DNA from 3 places in the Leclercia sp. W6 genome. Region 3 is predicted to be linked to each of the others. Evidence: predicted binding sites of a transcription regulator. Region 3 holds the regulator's gene; each other region holds the start of a gene.

Region 1 (7,925 bases), 550 kb from region 3:
CGCACTTAAATACCGCCACAAATAAGCGAGAAACCATGGACATTCAGGAAGGCCATAACAAGTTTTACGTGAACGATGCCGAAGGCAATCAGGTTGCGGAGATCGTCTTTGTCCCCACCGGCGAGCATCTCAGCATTATTGAGCATACCGATGTCGATCCCAGCCTGAAAGGGCAGGGCGTGGGCAAACAGCTGGTGGCAAGGGTGGTGGAAAAGATGCGTGCCGAAAACCGTAAAATTATTCCCCTCTGCCCGTTTGCGAAACACGAATTTGATAACACCCGCGAGTATGACGATATCCGCGCCTGACGCGGCACAGCACGCTGTCGTAAAACAGCGTGCTGTCTTTTAGTCAGGCAATAAACATCACCGACACGCATAACACCCCGACGATCAGCGTCAGCACATTGCCGATGGAGCGGTAAGGCTTCAGGGCAGGGATCAGGAAGGTCGACAGGGTCGGCATGATAAACAGGATCATGGCGATAAGCGGCCCGCTGATGGCGTAGATCATCGAAATGGCATTAGGGTTAATGCAACACACCGCAAAGGTGATCAGGGAGACCCCCATCACCGATACCGCCCGATTAAAGGCCCGGCTTTTCTTTACGCCAACCTGGTTTAACCCTGATTTCACCATCGCTGTAGCCCCCTCAATCACGCCAAAATAGGTGCCGAGAAACGACTTCGACATCGCGATGATGGCGACAACAATCCCGGAGATCCCAAGCCATGAAGGGGAGGAGGGCATCATCGAGAGCGCCGAGAGGATGGTGACCCCTTCCTCTTTCGCGGCGATGATGTAAGAGGGTGGGATCGACATCAGGCAACTGAAGACGAAGAAGAGCACGCTCAGGCAGATAACCAGGTAGGCCACCTTCATGATGCGGGTACATTTGCCCATCGCGGCCTCGCCATATTTTTCCTGCCGATCGACGGCAAAGGTTGAAATAATCGGGGTATGGCTGAAGGCGAACACCATCACCGGAATGGAGATCCACACCTGGTGCAGAGTATGCTTATCAACGCTCATCTGGCTGGTGAGCAGCGCGGGCTGCCAGCTGTGGGTGAGATAGAGCGACACCAGCAGGAAGTAAGCGATCAGCGGGAAGACCAGAAAACCCATCACCCGAATAGTGGCATGCCGTCCCATCAGGAAGATCAGATTTAGCGCCAGCACTACGCCAAGGCTGACCAGCACCCGCACGGTGGTGTCCACCGTCATATGCTTCGCCAGCTGTTCGGTGAGCGAGTTAGTGATTGCCACGGCATAGATCTGCACCACCACAAAAAAGGCGACAAAGTAGAGCGTGGTGATCAGATTGCCGATCTTTTTCCCGTAGTAGTAGGTCACCGCACCGGTGATCCCTTCGCTACCTTTGGTTTTTGCAGAGAGGATGAACTGGCATAACGCTTTGTGGGGCCAGTAGGTGAATGGATATGCCACAAGGGCGGTGATGAACAGGACGACAGCGCCCGCAGATCCCAGTTGGATGGGCAGAAACAGGGTTCCTGCGCCCACGGCTGTGCCGTACAGGGCAAAGCTCCATAGGGTCTCTTCTTTAGACCAGATTTTCGACATGAGAGAAACGTATCAACTATAAAACCAACAAAAAGGAGACTATTTTACCATAATCAACAGTTGGTCTGGCGGTTGGAACGGTTTTAAGCGGGCCGGAAAGCATTTCCGGCCGGGGGAGTTAAGAGGTGGCAGCCTGCCGCTGCTGGCGTCGCTTAATCATGCGATCGCGCAGGGTATCGTACGCCCAGTTATAAACCATGGTGTACGGCAGGAAGAAAATAAAGAAGCCAATCTCTAAGGTGAAGGCCTGAAGCAGGCTCACGCCCAGCACCAGCGACACAATCCCGACGCCGATAAAGATGAACCCCACCTCAAAGCCCAGTGCGTGCAGTGCGCGGACTTTCGCGGTGCGGGGCACCTTATGTCGCGGCCACAGCCTGTCGAACAGGTAATTGAAGATGATGTTCCAGATCATTGCCGTGGTGGCGAGGAGAACAGTTAATCCGCCCATCTCCAGTATCGGGCGCTGCATCAGCCACGCGGTGGTCGGGGCCAGGATCGCCGTGGCTATACCCTCAAAGCAGACGGCATGGAAAATGCGTTCCGGCAGTTTTCTGCGCTGAACATCGTTGTGCTGCATAACTTATTACCTCAAAAACAAGCCTGGATGGGTAAATCATGCAGCTATTTTTATCGTTAAAACTGATATATAAAAGTGAGATTCCATCGATAAAGTAGATACTTCATGCGCTACTCACCCGAAGCGTTAACCGCATTTGTCGAGACGGTTGCCGCGGGCTCTTTTTCCGCTGCCGCCCGCCGCCTGCGGAAAAGCCAGTCCACCATCAGCACCGCCATTGCCCACCTGGAAGATGACCTGGGTTTTGCCCTGTTCGACCGCAGCGCCCGCCAGCCGGTACTCACCGCCCAGGGCAAGCAGGTGCTGGGCTATGTGCAGTCGATTCTGGCGGCCAGCGCGCGGCTGGATGAACTGGCGGTATCCCTCAGCGAAGAGACCGAAGCGCGGCTCACCTTTGTCCTCTCCGATACCCTGCATCCGGACGTGCTGGAGGAGATGCTGTTTCGTTTTGATGAGCGTTTTCCCCACACCGAATTTGAGTGTCTGATTGGTGAAGAGGAAGATGTCATCGATCTGCTGCAAAAGGAGCGGGCGCAGATTGGCCTCACCGAGGCGCGGGAGAGCTATCCCACCGACATTGCCGCCGTTCGCCTGCCGATGCAGAGCCATATGGCAATTTATACGTCAGCCAGCCATCCGCTGGCCGCGCAGGCGCGAACGGAGCACGATGAACTGCACAGCTGGCGGGAGCTGCGCCTGAATACCTATCTGGAGCGCGAACCGGTGCTGGCGCAGGGGCCAGTCTGGTCGGCGCCCAACTACCTGATGTTGCTCAGCATGGCGGTTCAGGGCTTCGGCTGGTGCGCGCTGCCCTGTGCGCTGGTGGAGGAGTTTGCCCCGGCGAAAGCGCTGGTGCAGCTCAATGTGCCGGGCTGGCCGCGCTCGGTGGCGATCGATCTGGTCTGGAATAAACGCTCCCCGCCGGGGACGGCAGGCAACTGGCTGCGCCATTATTTACAGCAAAAAGCGGATCCGCGGTGATCTCTGCCCCCCGTCAGTGGCGACATTAAAACGAACTACACTTAGCGGAGTGCAATGACTGACTGAGAAGAGACCATGACTGCTAAAGAGACAATCACGCCCCGGACGCTGATGCTCTCCGCCAGAGACTGGGTGCCGAATAATCCCCATTTGCCGGTGCTGCTCTATAAAGGGGTGATAACGGATGGCGATCGCGCAAGCCAGTTTGAACAACGATTTGCCGACAACGGTTGGCCGCCGCAGTGGCGCGATGGGGTTTTTGATTATCACCACTACCACTCTAATGGACATGAAGTCTTAGGTATTGCCCGGGGAGCGGCGCGCCTCATCGTTGGCGGACCAAGGGGCGAAGAGATCGAAGTAACAGCGGGAGACGCACTGTTATTGCCTGCCGGAACCGGGCACTGCCGGCTATCTGCAACCGACGATTTTCTGGTGGTGGGAGCCTATCCACCGGGTACGGATGTCGATCTCTGCAAGCAGGCGGCAACGCCGGCAATGCTGGCGCGGATCGTGGCGTTGCCGTTTCCTGAGCAGGATCCGGTAAATGGAAACTCGCCCGCCTTAACCCAGTACTGGAGATCTTGACCCGCTTTGCCCTGCGCCCGCGCAGGGTAAGTTTCCCGGTATCGGCAGAACATTCATTTCTCCCGCCCTCCAGAATCCTTTGTGATAAAACTCACTTTTTTTAAACAATTACATCATTAGTTGATAACAATCCTCTACTATGAGCGGTGTCATTTTGCGCAGAGGTAGAGATGAAAGACGTCGTGATAGTCGGTGCATTGCGTACCGCAATCGGCTGTTTCCAGGGAGCGCTCTCACGCCACTCGGCGGTTGAGTTAGGCAGCGTGGTGGTTCGCGCGCTGGTGGAGCGAAGCGGCATTGAGGCACACGAGATCGACGAAGTGATCCTCGGTCAGGTGCTGACCGCAGGCGCCGGGCAAAACCCTGCCCGTCAGGCCGCGCTGAAGGGCGGATTACCCAATACCGTCTCTGCCATTACCATCAACGACGTATGTGGCTCCGGTTTGAAGGCGCTGCATCTGGCGACCCAGGCGATACAGTGCGGCGAAGCCGATGTGGTGATCGCCGGCGGCCAGGAGAACATGAGTCGTGCCCCGCACGTGCTCACCGACAGCCGTACCGGCGCCCAGCTGGGTAATAGTCAGCTTATCGACAGCCTGGTGCATGACGGGCTGTGGGATGCCTTCAACGATTACCATATGGGCGTCACGGCGGAGAACCTGGCGCGCGAATATGGCATCTCCCGTGAGCTGCAGGACGCCTATGCCCTCAGCTCCCAGCATAAGGCCCGGGCGGCCATCGACGCGGGCCGTTTTCGCGACGAGATCGTCCCGGTTGTCGCCCGGAAGCAGGGTGGGGAGAGCCTGCTGGTGGATACTGATGAACAGCCGCGCACCGATGCCAGCGCAGAGGGGCTGGCGCAGCTGAACCCAGCCTTTGAACTCACCGGTTCGGTCACCGCCGGGAATGCCTCTTCGATTAACGACGGGGCCGCCGCAGTGATGATGATGAGCGAGAGCAAAGCCGAAGCGCTGAATCTGCCGGTGCTGGCGCGCATCAAAGCCTTTGCCAGCGTGGGTGTCGATCCCGCCTTAATGGGCATCGCCCCGGTTCACGCCACGCGCCGCTGCCTTGAACGGGCAGGTTGGCAGCTGGCGGATGTGGATTTGATCGAAGTGAACGAAGCCTTTGCTGCCCAGGCGCTGTCGGTGGGTAAAATGCTGGAGTGGGACGAACGCCGGGTGAATGTCAACGGTGGAGCGATCGCCCTGGGTCACCCCATTGGCGCATCGGGTTGCCGTATCCTGGTCTCACTGGTGCATGAGATGGTGAAACGCGATGCGCGTAAAGGGCTGGCTACGCTCTGCATCGGCGGCGGGCAGGGCGTGGCATTGGCTATAGAAAGATAATTCGCGTTGATATATATCAACCCAAATAAGCCTCCGACCCCGGAGGCTTATTTGTTTGTGAGCACCGTCATATTTTACCCTCCTGTAAGTAAAATCTTAAGCACCCGCAAAATATTTAACGTATTCGCTGAATCTGTAATAACGATTTAGTGTGATCGTGATCCGTTAAATTCCGCTTAAAAGGCCTGTTTTGTTGATATTGCTCACGGCTGGGCTTGCCGAAAAAAATGAAACAAATAATTACGATCGCGATCACTAAAATTACGTTTATTAAAAAATAAAATGCAATTCCATAAAAACGAAACATCATTTTAAACGAGGGTTTTTCCATGTTTAAGAAATCTCTGGTCCTTGCTTCACTTATTGGCGCTTCTTTCGCAGCTCAGGCTGTCACCGTGGATCTGCGTCACGAATATATCGATAGCGGCTCGAACGCAGACCGTGTTTCGGTTTCGCACCGTTTCGAAAATGGCTTTGGTTTCTCTGTAGAAGCAAAATGGAAATCTGGCGGCGATAAAGCTGACCAGCCATTTGCGGACGTAGTGGGTAACGGCCACGAAGATCAGATTAGCTGGCGCTGGAAAGCGAACCAGAACATTGCGTTAACACCAGGCTTTACGCTCGAAAGTAAAGACAGCTTGGTAATGACTCCAACTTACTGATAGTGTTTTATGTTCAGATAATGCCCGATGACCTTGTCATGCAGCTCCACCGATTTTGAGAACGACAGTGACTTCCGTCCCAGCCTTGCCAGATGTTGTCTCAGATTCAGGTTATGTCGCTCAATGCGCTGAGTGTAACGCTTGCTGATAACGTGCAGCTTTCCCTTCAGGCGTGATTCGTACAGCGGCCAGCCATCCGTCATCCATACCACGACCTCAAAGGCCGACAGCAGGCTCAGAAGACGCTCCAGTGTGGCCAGAGTGCGTTCACCGAAGACGTGCGCCACAACCGTCCTCCGTATCCTGTCATACGCGTAAAACAGCCAGCGCTGACGTGATTTAGCACCGACGTAGCCCCACTGTTCGTCCATTTCAGCGCAGACAATCACATCACTGCCCGGTTGTATGCGCGAGGTTACCGACTGCGGCCTGAGTTTTTTAAGTGACGTAAAACCGTGTTGAGGCCAATGCCCATAATGCGTGCACTGGCGCGACATCCGACGCCATTCATGGCCATATCAATGATTTTCTGGTGCGTACCGGGCTGAGAGGCGGTGTAAGTGAACTGTAGTTGCCATGTTTTACGGCAATGAGAGCAGAGATAGCGCTGATGTCCGGCAGTGCTTTTGCCGTTACGCACCACGCCTTCAGTAGCGGAGCAGGAGGGACATCTGATGGAAATGGAAGCCACGCAAGCACCTTAAAATCACCATCATACACTAAATCAGTAAGTTGGCAGCATTACCCCGAGAATAGACGGAATATAATAAGCGGTACGGAAGAAGCCGATGCCGCGCAGTTTAAAGTTCAGAACAAACGCAATACCCAGCGCAAAGGCCAGCTTCAACGGGATAGTTAAAAATACGTAGGCAAAGGTCACGCCCATGGATTTCCAGAAGAGGGTATCTTCCGTAAACATGTAGCGATAGTTTTCTACGCCGTTAAATACGGGCGGGCTCATCAAATCGTACTCAGTAAAACTGAGGAAGAAAGATGAAACAAAGGGGAAAGCGGTGAAGAGTATCAACCCAATTATGTAGGGTGATATCCAGGCCAGCCCCAGCATCTTGTTTTCATTCATACATACCTACCTGGTAATTAATGGTTTAAAACGGAATCTGCCCGGCTCTGCCCGCTTAACAGCAAGCGAACAGCGGAATGCGTCTGGTGCGAAATTTCACTGCGGTATCTCCTTCTACCTGTTTGTGAGTGCCGGTAATGCCGGGCGCATCCTGCCCGGTTAAGCAATTTTTTAAATCTTATGAACCACCGTTTTCAATTTGTAAAACGACGTTTTAATTTATTTTATTGTGATTTAAATCCACGTCATTCGATAAATAGTGGAAATGTGATCAAGGTCGAAACAGCGTTTCAATAAGGTGAGATGGGTGGCATTTTTATCGGTATGCGCGAAAAAATGAGGGAAGAGGGCCAGCTAAACGGGGACTTTGCTCACATATTCTGGGAATTATTGATAGCAGATACAAACTACTAATATTTGTAGCAAAACTGTAACATGAGAAGTAAGGTAGCGAGGATATAATTAACTTGTTGAATGATTCTTCGCGGAAATAAAGTGAATTGCACTTAAGAAGAAAAAGGCGATGCCCGCGCATCGCCTTATTTTTTTATTTGAGGAAATCTTCACGAACCGGGGTGAAGGTATCCAGCAGTGTACCCGGTTTCAGGCAAACGCAGCCGTGCATAATATGCGGCTGCTTATAAAGGGTATCCCCCGCGGTCACCACATGCTTTTCTTCGCCGATGGTAAATTCAAACTCACCGGACAAAACATAGGTCAGCTGCTCATGGGGATGGTTATGCATTGGGCCAACGGCGCCTTGCTCAAAATTGACCTCTACCGCCATCATTTTGCCATCGTGCGCCAGAATACGGCGCGTCACGCCATTACCCAGATCTTCAAGCTGCGTCTCTTTATGGAAAATAAACATGCTCATGTCCTGTTATATAGTGAAACATCGTTTCATTTAATTTATCCCAGAGCCAGCTAAAAGGAAATGTTGAACCAGAGAACTGGAAACTCGATCACAAGTTTGCTTCACTGGATGAAACCGGAAAGGAGAGCAAGATGAAAACGATTGGCCTGTTGGGAGGAATGAGCTGGGAGTCCACCATTCCCTATTATCGTCTGATCAACGAAGGGGTAAAACAGCGCCTCGGGGG
Region 2 (7,925 bases), 2.3 Mb from region 3:
AAGCGGGCGAACGTATTCTGCCTGCACTGCCGCCGCGTATCTCCGGCGCGGCGCACAACGAGCTGACCAAACTGGGCGTGCGTGTTCTGACCCAGACGATGGTCACCAGTGCCGATGAACAGGGCCTGAACACCAAAGATGGCGAACACATTAAAGCCGATCTGATGGTCTGGGCGGCAGGCATCAAGGCGCCTGATTTCATGAAAGAGATCGGCGGGCTGGAGACCAACCGCATTAACCAGCTGGTGGTTGAGCCGACGCTGCAAACCACCCGCGACCCGGATATCTTTGCTATCGGCGACTGCGCCTCCTGCGCCCGTCCGGAAGGTGGGTTCGTGCCACCGCGCGCCCAGGCCGCACACCAGATGGCCAGCCTGGCGCTGCACAATATCCTGGCGCAGGCGAAGGGCAAGCCGCTGAAGAACTATGTCTATAAAGATCACGGTTCTCTGGTGTCGCTCTCGAACTTCTCCACCGTCGGTAGCCTGATGGGTAACCTGATGCGCGGTTCGATGATGGTAGAAGGCCGTATTGCCCGCTTCGTCTACATCTCGCTGTACCGTATGCACCAGATTGCGCTGCACGGCTATTTCAAAACCGGGCTGATGATGCTGGTAGGCAGCATCAACCGCGTGATCCGTCCACGACTGAAGCTGCACTAACGCCTTTGCCCCTTCGCTCCCGCGAAGGGGCTTTTTCAGCATATCGTTCTGCAAATCGCCCTCACAAAGTCTAAGAGTCCTCCTAAACCGGCTCATTTTGCGCTTGTTCCCACATTTTTAATCCTTTCTCTGATTTGCCTGCACACACCTTTAGTTGCAGAATTGTTACTAATAGCAATACAAAGGAGAACGTCACATGAATAAATCCATGGTGGCAGGTATAGGGATTGGCGTGGTCGCCGCATTAGGTGTGGCGGCAGTTGCCAGTCTTAATGTTTTTGATCGTGGCCCGCAGTATGCGCAGGTGGTTTCGGCTACGCCTATTAAAGAGACGGTGAAAACACCGCGTCAGGAGTGCCGGAATGTGACCGTAACGCATCGCCGTCCTGTACAGGATGAAAACCGTATTGCCGGTTCTGTACTGGGTGCGGTGGCCGGGGGGGTGATTGGTCATCAGTTTGGCGGCGGACGCGGTAAAGATGTCGCGACGGTCGTAGGCGCCCTGGGTGGCGGTTACGCGGGGAATCAGGCGCAGGGTGCCCTGCAGGCGCGTGATACTTACACCACCACCGAGCAGCGCTGTAAGACGGTCTACGACAAGTCAGAAAAAATGCTCGGTTACGATGTGACCTACAAAATTGGCGATCAGCAGGGCAAGATCCGTATGGATAAAGATCCCGGCACGCAGATCCCCCTTAATGGCGACGGCCAGCTGATACTGAATAACAAAGCATAAAAAAATCTGTTCTCTGCATTTAGCTCCCCATTCGCTCAGGCTGGGGAGCTTTTTTTGCGCATAAAAAAGACCTTAACAGCGGCGCGATGTGCGCCAGAAGTAAGGTCTTTCCTGGAGATGCTGCTGGGTGACAGGGGTTAAAGGTCGAATTCATTATACTGGCGCAGTAACATAAATCCCGTTATCAGTACGGAAAGAAAAGCAAATAAAACTGACCCACCACATAAAACCCAGAGACCGAATAACAATGTAATGACTATTAGCACCTTAAAAAAAGGTAATAGCAAAATCATTATATTCTCCTTCTGAATGTGAATAGCCAGAACGTCTTCGTCATAACTAATGCACCTAATCATTAGCACATCAATAATCACAGGTTAAGCATAGCAAGCGGTGAAGCCGTGGTGATAGCTTGTAACTATCTTTCTATGAAGTATAGCGGAAGATGCGGTGAGAAAAGGAGGAGCAGGGCGGCAGACCGCCCTGAAAATCAGACTTTCAGCAGTTCAGGCCATAACCGCAGGGTTATCTGGGTGACAGTCAGCAGTTTTTCCAGGCTGGCCCCTTCGCGGGCACTGATGGACATACCCTGCAAAATGCAGCTCAGATATTGGGCAAGTTTCTTCGGATCGCACTGCGCCGGGATCTCACCGCGCTGCTGACGCTGCTGTAAAAACTGGCACAGCGTCTCTTCCTGCATGGCATGGCGAGATTTAACCGTATGGGCAATCTCTTCAGAAGAGGCTGCAAGCGTGGCCGACGTGTTAATCATAAAACAGCCCGCAGGGGTATCTTTGCTGGTAAAGCAGGTCGCCACCGCGGTGAAATAGTCTTCCAGCGCCCGTTCAACGGGCTTCTCCTCGCAAAACAGCTGCGCTTCATGGCGGGCGGCAAAACGGCTGATATAGCGATCCAGCACCGCCCGGAACAGCCCCTCTTTATTGGTAAATTCTGCATACAGCGTAGGCGCTTTCGCCCCCGTTGCGGCAACCAGGTCAGCCAGTGATGTGGCTTCATACCCATGCTGCCAGAACAGCGTCATGGCCTTGTCCAGCGCCGCTTCCCTGTCGAACACTTTTGGTCGGCCACGGCTTTTCTTTTCGCAACGCGTGTCATCGGTTGTCATGAGCCGTTGTACCTCTGTTGGATTGTTGAACGACCATTATAAAAATAATCCCTTTCCGCAGCCAGCGCCGCATGAATAAAAATTTATTCATCATATCAATATGAATTTAAACGCTTTTAAAATTATTTTAATGATCGTTATAAAAATAAATTGACGTGTGATGTAGATCACATCTATCATTTTGTTATCGATCGTTAAGTTAATGCTTACGACATCCTGTTCACTTGCAAAAGGTCCTAATCATGAAAAACGTAAAAACAATCATCGCCGCTGCAGTACTCAGCTCACTCTCATTTGCCAGCTTCGCTGCGGTTGAAGTTCAGTCTACCCCTGCCGATCAACAAAAGGTAGGCACCATCTCTGCGAACGCCGGGACTAACCTGAGCTCTCTTGAAAGCCAGTTAGCGCAAAAAGCGGATGAAATGGGGGCGAAATCTTTCCGTATCACTTCCGTAACCGGCCCGAATACCCTGCACGGTACCGCAGTGATCTACAAATAAGCATGGCTTAACCCTCATTAATGCCACTGCGAAAAAAAACGCTCTGCCTGTGCAGAGCGTTTTTTTTATCTGTTAAGGCTACAGCGCCTGGGTAGTGGGGTGAGGAGTCACATCTACCGGCATACCCGAACGCGCTTCCATGGCGCGCTCCATAACGACCTCGTCAGCGCTGGCTTTAAAGCCCTGCTGCGCAGCATTCAGGACAATCGGCAGGGTCTGGGGATCGTCATTCAGCGCTTTTGACAGCGGCTGATGAACCTCCACCAGGCGCACACCGCCAGGCTCTTCTGACACTTTAATCGGCGTGTTCATGATATTCACTTTGGTACCGGGCTGGACCACGCGGAACAACGTCTCGATGTCATTATCCCGCAGGCGAATACAGCCGGAGCTGACGCGCATGCCGATACCAAAATCGGCGTTGGTGCCGTGCAGCAGATAGACCCCACCGTAGGCCGCCAGGCGAATGGCGTGATGACCCATCGGGTTATCCGGTCCGGCGGGGACCACCGCTGGCAGATCGATACCCTGGGCTTTATAGCGGGCGCGGATGTTGGCGGTTGGGGTCCAGGTTGGATTGGCGCGTTTGTCCGACACCGTGGTGACCATGGTTGGCGTCAGGGTATCGCCCCCCAGCTGACCAATACCGATGGGGTAAACCGTGACCTCGTTTTTACCCGGCGGATAATAGTAGAGCCGCAGTTCAGCCAGGTTGATCACAATCCCTTCCCGCGGGGCATCGGGGAGGAGGGTCTGAAGCGGGATGGTCAGGACACTGCCTGCACGGGGGACGTAGGGATCGACGCCCGGGTTAGCCTGCAGCAGCGCCAGAAAACCGACGTTATAATTTTTGGCAATGGCCTCCAGCGAACCACCATCGTTTTCCACCACATGAAAACGATTTTCGCCCACCAGCCGACTACCCGCCGGGGGCCGGGGCCAGGTATTCGCCCGGGCGGGCAGGGCAAGCGCTACGGTCGCGAGGAGCGCAACCACCGATATCCAACGGGTAAAACGCGACGTTTTTATCATCACCAGAATCCATAGCAATAAAGATTATTATTATCTGAACGTTAATTGATAATTATGGCGAATGAGTGTGTCGGGAAGTCCATGGGGATTGCAAAGAGTTGTAAATTGCGCAGGGAAAATCATGCCGGGCGACCCGATGGCAGCCCGGCACAGGGTCAGGCTACGGCATTCTCTTCAAGCTGACGCATAAAGTTACGTACCCAGTCCATGCGGGTTTTGCGCTCCGCCAGATCCTGGGTGAATTTCAGGCGCGTCGGTCCATCGAGCCGGAAGTGCTGGGGCTGTTTTTGCAGCAGGCCGATCAGCCACATCGGATCGACGTGGTTCTTCTCGGCAAACTCAATCATGCCGCCTTTTTCATTCCCCTCCAGCTTGCGGATCCCCAGCTTCTGCGCCTGCTGGCGTAAACGGGCAATATCCAGCAGGTTACGCGCTGCATCCGGCAGCAGGCCAAAGCGGTCAATCAGCTCCACTTTTATCTCTTCCAGACTCGCTTCGTCTTTGGCGCTGGCAATGCGTTTGTAGAAGGACAGGCGGGTGTTAACGTCCGGGATAAAATCATCCGGCAGCAGGGACGGCATCCGCAGTTCCACTTCCGTTTGCTGGCTGGTGAGATCTTCCAGCGACGGCTCACGCCCCGCCTTCAGGGCATCGACGGCGTTCTCCAGCAGCTCCATGTAGAGCGAGAAACCGATGGTTTCCATCGAGCCGCTCTGATCTTCCCCAAGCAGTTCGCCCGCGCCGCGGATCTCCAGGTCGTGAGTGGCCAGCGCAAAACCGGCGCCCAGATCTTCCAGCGAGGCGATGGCTTCGAGACGCTTCTGCGCATCGGGGGTCATCGCTTTCGGGTGTGGAGTCATCAGCCAGGCATAGGCCTGATGGTGTGAACGTCCGACACGGCCACGCAGCTGGTGGAGCTGGGCCAGGCCAAAGTGATCCGCTCGCTCAATAATGATGGTATTGGCGGTAGGGATATCGATACCGGTTTCGATGATCGTGGTGCAGACCAGCACGTTAAAGCGCTGGTGATGGAAATCGTTCATCACCCGTTCCAGCTCGCGCTCGCGCATCTGCCCGTGGCCGATGGCAATACGCGCTTCCGGCACCAGCTCCGCCAGACGGTCCGCCGCTTTCTGGATATTCTCGACATCGTTGTAGAGATAATAAACCTGGCCGCCGCGCAGCACTTCACGCAGGATCGCCTCGCGCACCACCAGGTTATCGTACTCACGGACAAAGGTCTTCACCGCCAGACGGCGGGCAGGCGGCGTGGCGATAATCGACAGATCGCGCATGCCGCTCATCGCCATATTTAACGTGCGCGGGATCGGCGTGGCGGTGAGGGTCAGGATATCGACATCGGCGCGCATCGCTTTGATGCGCTCCTTGTGGCGCACGCCGAAGCGATGCTCTTCGTCGACAATCAGCAGCCCCAGATCTTTCCACTTCACGTCGCTCTGCAGCAGTTTATGGGTACCGATCAGAATGTCGATCTTGCCCTCGCTTGCCTGCTCCAGGATCTGCGCCTGCTCTTTGGCGCTGCGGAAACGCGACATCATCTCAATGCGCACCGGCCAGTTGGCAAAGCGGTCACGGAAGTTATCGTAGTGCTGCTGCGCCAGCAGGGTGGTGGGCACCAGCACCGCCACCTGCTTGTTATTCTCCACCGCCAGGAAGGTGGCGCGCATCGCCACTTCGGTTTTACCGAAGCCCACATCGCCGCAGACCAGACGATCCATCGCCAGCGGCTGACACATGTCGCTCAGCACGGCGTTAATTGCCTGGGCCTGATCCGGGGTGGTTTCAAACGGGAAGCTGTCGCAGAAGAGTTGATACTGCTCTTTATCATGTTTGAAGGCGTAGCCCGCCTTCGCCGCGCGCTGGGCATAGATATCCAGCAGCTCCGCCGCCACATCGCGCACTTTCTCCGCCGCTTTCTGCCGCGCCCGCGCCCAGGCATCGCCGCCGAGCTTGTGCAGCGGGGCATTCTCTTCCGCACCGCCCGCGTAGCGACTGATCAGGTGCAGGGACGACACCGGCACATAGAGTTTGGCATCGTTGGCGTACAGCAGCATCAGATATTCACCCTTGATGCCGCCCGCTTCCAGGGTGGTCATCCCCGCGTAACGGCCTACGCCATGCTCAAGATGGACAATCGGCTGGCCGGGATGCAGCTCCGCCAGGTTGCGGATCAGCGTGTCCGGGTTGATGGTGCGGCGGTTGTCCTGACGGCGGCGCGCCACGCGCTCACCCAGCAGATCGCTTTCGCAGATTAGCGCCAGATTATTGAGCGTATCAATAAACCCATGCTCGGCGGCGCCAATCATCAGATAGCGCCCGGTGCCGCTGGCCTCGTCCAGGCGCAGGATCCGCTTCGGTGCGACCTTAATGCGGCCAAGCAGCTCGCCCAGCGCCTCACGGCGCCCTTCGCTTTCCACAGAGAAGATCACCGGGCCGGTAAAGGATTCGAGGAACTTACGCAGGTTATCCAGCGGCGATTTGTTCTGCGCCTGCACCGCGAGGTCTGGCAGCGGCTGATAGGCCAGGTTGGTATTGGCAGCTTTCTCCGGCAGGCTGTCGGTTTTAAGCTGCATGCGCGGCCAGCGTTTCAGCTCGCTGAACAGCTCATCGGTGCGCAGCCACAGCAGCTCGGGCTCCAGCAGCGGGCGCATCGGATCAACCCCCCGGTTTTCAAAGCGGGCGCGAGTTTCACTCTCGAAACGGCTGGCGCTGGTCTCCAGATCGCCGGTGTTGAGCACCAGCGTGTTAGCCGGGAAATAGCTGAACAGGGCAGGCAGCGGCTCGCTGAAGAACAGCGGCTGCCAGTATTCGATCCCTGACGGCAGGGTGCCTTTGCTCACCTGCTGGTAGATATGCTCGGCGTCGCGCTTGACGTCAAACTTATCGCGCCACTGGCTGCGGAAGAGCTCAATAGCGGTTTTGTCGGTCGGGAATTCGTGGGCCGGCAGCAGGTTGATGGCCTCCACTTCCTCCAGCGTGCGCTGGGTATCGGCATCAAACAGGCGCAGGCTGTCGATTTCGTCGTCGAAAAAGTCCAGACGATAAGGTTGTTCACTGCCCATAGGGTAGAGGTCGAGCAGCGCGCCGCGGGTGGCGTACTCCCCGTGCTCCATGACCTGATCGACATGGCGATAGCCCGCGCTGTCGAGCTGCACGCGCAGGCCATCCCTTGAGAGGCGCTGGCCTTTTTTCATCACCAGCGCGTGACCGTGCAGATAGCTGTGCGGGCAGACGCGCTGCATCAGGGTATTGACCGGCACAATCAGCACGCCGCGCTGCATGGAGGGCAGCTGATACAGTGTGGAGAGGCGCGAGGAGATGATCTCCTGGTGCGGGGAGAAGCTGTCGTAAGGCAGCGTCTCCCAGTCGGCAAGGCTGGTGACCAGCTGATCGGTGAACTGACGGATCTCATCATGCAGACGCAGGGCGTTTTGCATGTCCGGCGCGACCAGTACCACCGGGCCCTGATGACGCTCTGCAATTTCCGCCACCAGCGTGGCGCAGGCTGCCCCGGTCAGTTCACCTAACTGGCGTTGGTCGCCCGCTTTGACGGGCAGGGAAAAACGATTTTGTTCAGGCATGGCTTTGTCAGGATCTCGTATGGGCATATCACTGATACACAATGTCTTTATTATCCTTGATCGTTTTACATTAGCAAACCGTAACCGCACACAGCGCAAAGCCGCCTCTCACAGGGACGCTAGCGTGTCGCCTGAACCAGCGTCAGCCGGGCAGGTGGGGTAAAGAAAATATCTCCGGCCAGCGCGCGGGAGAGGTTACGCGCCCCCAGCCCCACCAGGGTGCAGATAAGCAGGCTGGCAAACGGGTAGAAGAGCACCAGCGTCAGC
Region 3 (7,925 bases):
TTGACTACTATCGTCAGTGCAGCGCCATGCCATTGCTGAATCAAATCACCCGGCCTACGCTGATCATTCATGCGAAAGACGATCCGTTTATGGATCATCATTCGATTCCGGCGCCGGAACATTTACCGGCAAACGTACAGTATCAGCTGACCGAACATGGCGGACACGTGGGCTTTATCAGCGGAACGCTGCGCCGACCACAGATGTGGCTGGAGACACGTATCCCGGACTGGCTGACCCCCTATCTGGAAAAATAAACATGATTATTCCCTGGCAAGATCTGGCTCCCGAAACGCTGGATAATCTGATTGAAAGTTTTGTGTTACGCGAAGGCACCGATTATGGTGAAGAGGAACGTTCGCTTGAGCAGAAGGTCGCTGACGTCAGGCGCCAGCTGCAAAGCGGTGAGGTGCTGGTCGTATGGTCCGAGCTGCACGAAACCGTCAACATCATGCCTCGCAATCAATTTCGCGGTTAACCGCGACATCTTTCCACTCAGGGAGTTGCTATGTCCGCCAGACATCCGGTTATCGCCGTCACAGGATCGAGTGGTGCGGGTACCACCACCACCAGCCTCGCCTTTCGTAAGATCTTCTCGCAACTGCATCTGCGTGCCGCGGAAGTGGAAGGCGACAGCTTTCACCGCTACACCCGCCCTGAGATGGATATGGCCATCCGCAAGGCCCGTGATTTAGGCAAACATATCAGCTACTTTGGCCCCGATGCTAACGACTTTGGCCTGCTGGAGCAGACCTTTGCAGAGTACGGTCGAAGCGGCACTGGCCAGTCGCGCAAATACCTGCATACCTATGACGAGGCGGTACCCTGGAACCAGGTTCCGGGCACTTTCACTCCCTGGCAGCCGCTGCCAGAACCCACGGATGTGCTGTTTTATGAAGGTCTGCACGGCGGGGTCGTTACGCCGCACCATGACGTGGCGCGCCATGTCGATCTGCTGGTGGGCGTCGTACCCATTGTAAACCTGGAGTGGATCCAGAAGCTGACGCGGGATACCAGCGAGCGCGGCCATTCCCGCGAGGCGGTGATGGATTCGGTGGTTCGCTCCATGGAGGATTACATCAACTTCCTGACGCCGCAGTTTTCCCGCACCCATATTAACTTCCAGCGCGTCCCGACCGTGGACACCTCTAACCCCTTTGCCGCTAAAGGCATCCCGTCGCTGGATGAGAGCTTTGTGGTGATCCATTTCCGCAATCTGGACAATATCGATTACCCCTGGCTGCTGGCGATGCTGCAGGGTTCGTTTATTTCACACATCAATACGCTGGTGGTGCCGGGCGGGAAGATGGGGCTGGCGATGGAGTTAATCATGACGCCGCTGGTGCAGCGGTTAATGGAAGGGAAGAAGATCGATTGAGGCGTGTTGCCCGGTGGCGCTACGCTTACCGGGCCTACAAGGTTCTGTAGGCCGGGCAAACGAAGTGCCGCCCGGCGTTTGATCCAGGACTTACGCCTCGATCACTTCATACGAATGGGTAATATTGACCGCTTTCTCCAGCATCAGCGCCACGGAGCAGTACTTCTCCGCAGAGAGATCCACCGCGCGGGATACCGCAGCATCTTTCAGCGCTTTGCCGGTCACCACGAAATGCAGGTTGATATGGGTGAAGAGACGCGGCGCTTCATCCCGACGCTCTGAGGTCAGTTTCACTTCGCAGTCGGTCACATCGTGACGCCCTTTTTGCAGAATCGATACCACGTCGATAGCGCTGCATCCTCCCGCCGCCATCAGAACCACTTCCATCGGGCTGGGTGCTTTATCACCGGAGTTGCCATCCATCAGAATCTGGTGCCCCGACGCGGACTCACCGAGAAACGTTAAACCTTCAACCCATTTCACACGTGCTTGCATTTTAACTCACTCCAGGATTGCATTTTTCTTGTCAGATTACGCGCCAGTAACAATTCTGGCAACGGAAGTCGACCTGCATCAAGCTGAAGCGAGACACCAGGAGACACGCGGCAAAAGCTATGCTAAAACAGTCGAGATGCTACAGTAATACATTGACGTTGCACATGTATGCAGAGGACATCACACATTACAGGCTGCTAATCAGTGTGACAGCCAGACCCCAGGCAGGGGAAAGAATACGATTGCAACCCCAGAGTACAGGTACAGAGCCAGACTCTGGAGCCAGCTTATAACAGAGGATAACAGCGCATGGTGCTTGGCAAACCGCAAACAGACCCGACTCTCGAATGGTTCTTGTCTCATTGCCACATTCATAAGTACCCATCGAAGAGCACGCTGATTCACCAGGGTGAAAAAGCGGAAACGTTGTATTACATCGTCAAAGGCTCAGTGGCAGTGCTGATCAAAGATGAAGAAGGCAAAGAGATGATCCTCTCTTACCTGAATCAGGGAGACTTTATCGGTGAACTGGGCCTGTTTGAAGAAGGTCAGGAGCGTAGCGCCTGGGTCCGTGCGAAAACCGCGTGTGAAGTGGCTGAGATCTCTTATAAAAAGTTCCGCCAGCTGATCCAGGTTAACCCGGATATCCTGATGCGCCTCTCTTCGCAGATGGCTCGCCGTCTGCAGGTTACTTCCGAGAAAGTGGGCAACCTCGCCTTCCTGGACGTAACGGGCCGTATCGCTCAGACGCTGCTGAACCTGGCGAAACAGCCAGACGCCATGACCCACCCGGACGGTATGCAAATTAAAATTACCCGTCAGGAAATTGGTCAGATCGTCGGTTGCTCCCGTGAGACAGTGGGCCGTATTTTGAAAATGCTGGAAGATCAGAATCTGATTTCCGCCCACGGTAAAACCATCGTGGTTTACGGAACACGTTAATTCCGCTCAGACGGCGTGGCATCGCACGATGACACGCCGTTTTTGTCTCTCTCACCCATGTGGCGCAGGCTCATTTACCACCCGGAAGTTAACTACGCACTGCGGCAAACCCTGGTGCTGTGTCTCCCTGTGGCTGTGGGTTTAGTTCTCGGTTACCTGCAATACGGCCTTCTGTTTTCTCTCGTTCCCGCCTGCTGCAACATTGCGGGTCTCGACACGCCCCATAAACGCTTTTTTAAACGCCTGATGATTGGCGGCTGCTTGTTTGCCGGCTGTAGTCTTGCCGTGCAATTGCTGCTGGCGCGCGATATTCCGCTGCCCCTCATTCTGACTGCCCTGGCGATGACGTTAGGGGTCACGGCGGAGATCAGCGCTCTGCACGCCCGCCTGCTGCCCGCCTCGCTGATTGCGGCCATCTTTACCCTCAGTCTGGCGGGAAATATGCCGATCTGGGCGCCGCTGCTGATCTACGCCCTGGGGACACTCTGGTACGGTCTGTTTAACTGGTTCTGGTTCTGGCTGTGGCGGGAGCAGCCGCTGCGTGAATCCCTGAGCGTGCTCTACCGCCAGCTGGCCGATTACTGCGAAGCGAAATACACCCTGCTGACCCAGCATACCGACCCGGAAAAATCACTGCCGCCGCTGCTGGCACGCCAGCAGAAGGTGGTGGACCTGATTAGTCAGTGCTACCAGCAGCTGCATATGCTGGCGGCAAACAGGAATCATGAATACAAACGTCTGCTGCGTACCTTCCAGGTGGGGCTGGATCTGCAGGAGCATATCTCCGTCAGCCTGCATCATCCGCAGGAGGTGCAAAAGCTGGTGGAGCGCAGTCACGCCGAAGCGGTGATCCGCTGGAACGCACAGACCGTCGCCGCCCGGCTACGGGTGTTGGCTGACGACATTCTCTATCATCGCTACCCCACCCGTTTCACTATGGACAAGCAGCTCGGCGCGCTGGAGAAAATCGCCCGCCAGCATCCGGATAACCCGGTGGGCCAGTTCTGCGCCTGGCACTTCAGCCGTATTGCCCGTGTGCTCCGCACTCAGCGCCCGCTCTACCCCCGCGACCTGATGGCAGACAAGCAGAAACGCCTGCCGCTGATCCCCGCCCTGAGAAGCTATCTGTCGCTGAAGTCTGCCGCCCTGCGCAATGCGGCCCGTATCAGCGTGATGCTGAGTATCGCCAGCCTGATGGGGATGGCGCTGCACCTGCCTAAGCCTTACTGGATCTTAATGACCGTGCTGCTGGTGACGCAAAACGGCTACAGCGCCACGCGGGTGCGCATCCTCCACCGGGCGGGCGGCACGATGGCGGGGCTGATTATTGCGGGGATCACCCTGCACTTACACGTCCCGGAAGGCTATACCCTGGCGGGGATGCTGCTGGTGACGCTGGTAAGCTACCTGATCATTCGCAAGAGCTACGGCTGGGCGACCGTGGGCTTTACGCTGACCGCGGTGTACAGCCTGCAACTGATTACGCTCAACGGTGAGCAGTTTATTATCGCCCGGTTGGCCGATACGCTGATTGGCTGCCTGATTGCCTTTGGCGGCATGGTCTGGCTGTGGCCGCAGTGGCAGAGCGGATTGCTGCGGCAGAACGCTCACGACGCGCTGGAGGCCGATCAGGAAGCCATCCGCCTGATCCTCAGCGACGATCCGCAACCCACGCCGCTGGCCTGGCAGCGCATGAAGGTCAATCAGGCGCACAATGCGCTGTTCAACTCCCTCAACCAGGCGATGCAGGAGCCAGGCTTCAATTCGGCATATCTGGCGGATATGAAACTCTGGGTGACGCACAGCCAGTTTATCGTGGAGCATATCAACGCAATGACGACCCTGGCGCGGGAGCATACGATGCTGACGCCAGACCTGGCGCAGCGTTATTTGCAGTCGTGTGAAATCGCCCTCCAGCGCTGTCAGCAGCGTCTGGAGTATGACGAGCCGGGTGAGAGTGGGGACAGCAATATTCTGGAAGCGCCAGAGACCCTGACGCAAGGCCCCATGAGCACGCTGGAACAACATCTGCAGCGCACCCTGGGGCATTTGAACACCATGCACACCATTTCGTCGGTGGCGTGGCGCCAGCGTCCGCATCATGGCATCTGGTTGATACGGCGACTGAAGCGGAGGCCGTACTAGCATTTGCCCGGCGGCGCTACGCTTGCACGGGCCTACGGACTTGTAGGCCGGGTAAGCGCAGCGCCACCCGGCATCTCACTTATCCCTGAATCACCCGCTTCACCGCCTGCGCAAAGCGGGTCATCCCCTCTTCGATATCCGCGCTTTCCACCAGCAGCGATGGCGCAAAGCGCATCACGTCCGGCCCGGCGTTGAGCACCATCGCCCCTTCACTGGCGGCGGCGTAGAGGAAATCGCGCGCCCGGCCTTTGTATTGCGGCTTCAGTTCGGCGCCAATCAACAGCCCCATGCCACGGATATCGCTGAAGACATCGTACTGCGCATCGATCTGCTGAAGATGCTTCACAAACTGCTCGCGCTTTGTATTGACGCCGCTCAGCACGTCCGGGGTATTGATGATATCGAACGCCGCCCCGGCAACCGCGCACGCCAGCGGGTTGCCGCCGTAGGTCGAGCCGTGAGAGCCCACGTGGAATGCCGAGGCGATATCCTGGGTGGTGAGAACCGCGCTCACCGGGAAGCCGCCGCCGAGCGCTTTAGCGCTGGTCAGGATGTCCGGCGTCACGCCATAGTGCATGTAGGCAAACAGATCCCCGGTACGGCCCATGCCGCTCTGCACTTCGTCAAAGACCAGCAGGGCCTGGTGCTGATCGCACAGATCGCGCAGCCCCTGCAGGAATTCTGGCGTTGCCGCCATCACGCCGCCTTCACCCTGGATCGGCTCAACTACCACCGCGCAGGTGTGATCGTCCATCACCGCTTTTACCGCATGCAGATCGTTAAACGGCACGTGGATGATGTCGGCCGGTTTCGGGCCAAAACCATCGGAATATTTTGGCTGACCGCCCACGGTTACGGTAAACAGCGAACGGCCATGAAACGCATTGTGGAAGGCGATAATTTTGGTTTTAAACGGGCTGTGGCGGGTGGAGGCGTAATAGCGGGCCAGCTTAAAAGCGGTTTCGTTGGCTTCGGTGCCGGAGTTCATAAACAGCACACGCTCGGCAAAGGTGGCGTCGATGATTTTGCGGCCCAGGCGCAGCGCCGGTTCGTTGGTGAAAACGTTGCTGGTGTGCCACAGGGTTTCGCCCTGAGTTTTGAGCGCCTCGACCAGCGCCGGGTGGCAGTGACCTAACGCCGTCACCGCAATGCCGCCCGCAAAATCAATGTACTCTTTGCCCTGTTGATCCCAGACGCGACTGCCTTTCCCCTTCACCGGGATAAACTCAGCCGGTGCATAAATTGGCAGTATCACTTCATCGAATGTTGCGCGCGTAATTGCAGATTGTTCAGTTGCCATGTAACCCCACCCTTTTTTAAGCAAAAAGCAGAAGTGAAAATATAATCACGAAATATGCTTAAAAAATCACTTCATGGCAACTAAAAATCAACGATTGAGGAAATTAGCCAGCAGCTGGTGGCCCTGTTCGCTGAGAATGCTTTCAGGGTGGAACTGCACCCCTTCCAAATCCCATTCACGGTGACGGATACCCATGATCTCCTGCGTTTCGCTCCAGGCGGTCACCTCAAAGCAGTCGGGTAAGGTGGGCGGATCGATGATAAGGGAGTGATAGCGGGTGACGGTAAGGGGGTTATTAAGACCGCAGAACACCCCGGCGCCGTTGTGCGTCACCGGGGAGGTTTTGCCGTGCATCACTTTCGCCGCCCGCACAATGGTGGCACCAAAGACCTGGGCGATGGCCTGATGCCCGAGGCAGACGCCCAGAATCGGCACTTTACCGGCATAGCGCTGGATCACCGCCAGCGAGATGCCGGACTCATCCGGGGTGCAGGGGCCGGGGGAGATAACGATTTTTTGCGGATTGAGCGCAGCGACATCCTCCAGAGAGAGTGCGTCGTTGCGCCGGACCACCACCTCCGCCCCCAGCTCGCAAAAATACTGGTAGAGGTTCCAGGTGAAGGAATCGTAGTTATCAATCAGCAGAATCATGGCGGCTCCTGAAAAAATGGCCGCCCTATTCTACTCAGTTTCCCCGGCTTCGCTTACCACTTTACTGAAGATTGCGTTCAACGCGCTCAGATCCCCCATCGCACCGCTCTGGTTGGCCTGCGCCCACTCTTCCGGGTCTATACCGCGCCAGTCAAGCTGATAGCCCGCATGGATCGCCAGCTGCTCAAAGAAGATGCGCTGAACAATACCGTTGCCGATGCGGAACGGATGCAGGACGTTGATCTCGCAATAGTAGTGGCTGAGGCGGTTAATGAAGTCCTCTCTTTCCAGCCCGACGAGATAGCCCTCCTCCTCCAGATCCTGCATCAGGGCGTTGCCCTCTTTTTCGATGTAGGCGAAGTGGCAGAAGCGGGTATCGCCCTGGTAAATATCCATCTCGCGAATATCACCCGCCCAGTCGAAGATATCCTGATAGATATGCTGATGAATGGCGCACAGATGCGGCAGGCCGCGCAGCAATGGCCCCAGCCCCAGGGTTGCCGCTCGCAGCGCGGTGAATTCATACGCCGCCTGCGCCAGACGCTCCGCCTGGCGGATGCCCAGCCGATTACGCATGACATTCAGGCCGGGATAGAGATAGGGATCGCGATCGTTGCCGTATTTATCGCTCATACTGCCTCCTGAGCTCCTCAAGACGCAGTTCTGCCTCGTCGGCATTGAGCGTGACTAATGGACTATCGACGCCTTCAAGACGGCGACTGGCCTGAAAATTCGCGTTTCGCTGTTGTTCCCAAAGACGGGATTTTTGCTTATCAGTGAGTTTTTTCACCTTTTTCCTCCCTGCTTGTGCCCGTGTTGCCACAAGTATAAGCAGCAAACTGCGGTTTCGCAGGGAGGTAAAGGTAACGCGGGCAAAACTAGCCCGCGCCATTACGCATTAAGGCAGGACTTTCGCAGAGAGGATAACTATCGGTTTTGACGGCACATTCTGGTAAGGACCGACGTCGTGCGTCTGTACCTGAGAAATTTTATCGGCCACATCCATGCCTTTCA

The links. The regulator CRP, encoded in region 3, controls carbon source genes, mostly activating them, when cyclic AMP is high. The targets are predictions, from matches to a motif close to ATGTGANNNNNNTCACAT.
Region 1: the regulator CRP is predicted to act here: its motif matches at 3,810-3,827, upstream of DVA43_RS22890 (acetyl-CoA C-acetyltransferase).
Region 2: the regulator CRP is predicted to act here: its motif matches at 2,680-2,697, upstream of bhsA (multiple stress resistance protein BhsA).

Annotation. Positions count from the first base shown of each region.
Region 1 is NZ_CP031104.1:4,631,849-4,639,773, forward strand. Features, by position in the region: gene yjdI (4Fe-4S mono-cluster protein YjdI) at 1-25, shown strand, start outside; gene DVA43_RS22865 (GNAT family N-acetyltransferase) at 36-308, shown strand; gene DVA43_RS22870 (amino acid permease) at 352-1,581, opposite strand; gene DVA43_RS22875 (multidrug/biocide efflux PACE transporter) at 1,700-2,161, opposite strand; gene DVA43_RS22880 (LysR family transcriptional regulator) at 2,267-3,142, shown strand; gene DVA43_RS22885 (cupin domain-containing protein) at 3,218-3,730, shown strand; gene DVA43_RS22890 (acetyl-CoA C-acetyltransferase) at 3,901-5,079, shown strand; partial or broken gene DVA43_RS22900 (oligogalacturonate-specific porin KdgM family protein) at 5,409-5,717, shown strand; one part of gene DVA43_RS22905 (IS1 family transposase) at 5,735-6,183, opposite strand; one part of gene DVA43_RS22905 (IS1 family transposase) at 6,183-6,432, opposite strand; partial or broken gene DVA43_RS22910 (carbohydrate ABC transporter permease) at 6,487-6,822, opposite strand; gene DVA43_RS22915 (cupin domain-containing protein) at 7,370-7,693, opposite strand; gene DVA43_RS22920 (aspartate/glutamate racemase) at 7,831-7,925, shown strand, end outside.
Region 2 is NZ_CP031104.1:1,820,281-1,828,205, reverse strand. Features, by position in the region: gene DVA43_RS09000 (NAD(P)/FAD-dependent oxidoreductase) at 1-662, shown strand, start outside; gene DVA43_RS08995 (glycine zipper 2TM domain-containing protein) at 859-1,398, shown strand; gene DVA43_RS08990 (TetR/AcrR family transcriptional regulator) at 1,889-2,524, opposite strand; gene bhsA (multiple stress resistance protein BhsA) at 2,767-3,024, shown strand; gene DVA43_RS08980 (L,D-transpeptidase family protein) at 3,103-4,056, opposite strand; gene mfd (transcription-repair coupling factor) at 4,212-7,658, opposite strand; gene DVA43_RS08970 (acyltransferase family protein) at 7,778-7,925, opposite strand, start outside.
Region 3 is NZ_CP031104.1:4,078,761-4,086,685, reverse strand. Features, by position in the region: gene DVA43_RS19930 (hydrolase) at 1-257, shown strand, start outside; gene DVA43_RS19925 (YheU family protein) at 260-478, shown strand; gene DVA43_RS19920 (phosphoribulokinase) at 509-1,378, shown strand; gene DVA43_RS19915 (OsmC family protein) at 1,469-1,873, opposite strand; gene crp (cAMP-activated global transcriptional regulator CRP) at 2,183-2,815, shown strand; gene DVA43_RS19905 (YccS/YhfK family putative transporter) at 2,873-4,960, shown strand; gene DVA43_RS19900 (aspartate aminotransferase family protein) at 5,040-6,260, opposite strand; gene pabA (aminodeoxychorismate synthase component 2) at 6,348-6,911, opposite strand; gene DVA43_RS19890 (putative adenosine monophosphate-protein transferase Fic) at 6,942-7,544, opposite strand; gene DVA43_RS19885 (YhfG family protein) at 7,534-7,701, opposite strand; gene ppiA (peptidylprolyl isomerase A) at 7,810-7,925, opposite strand, start outside.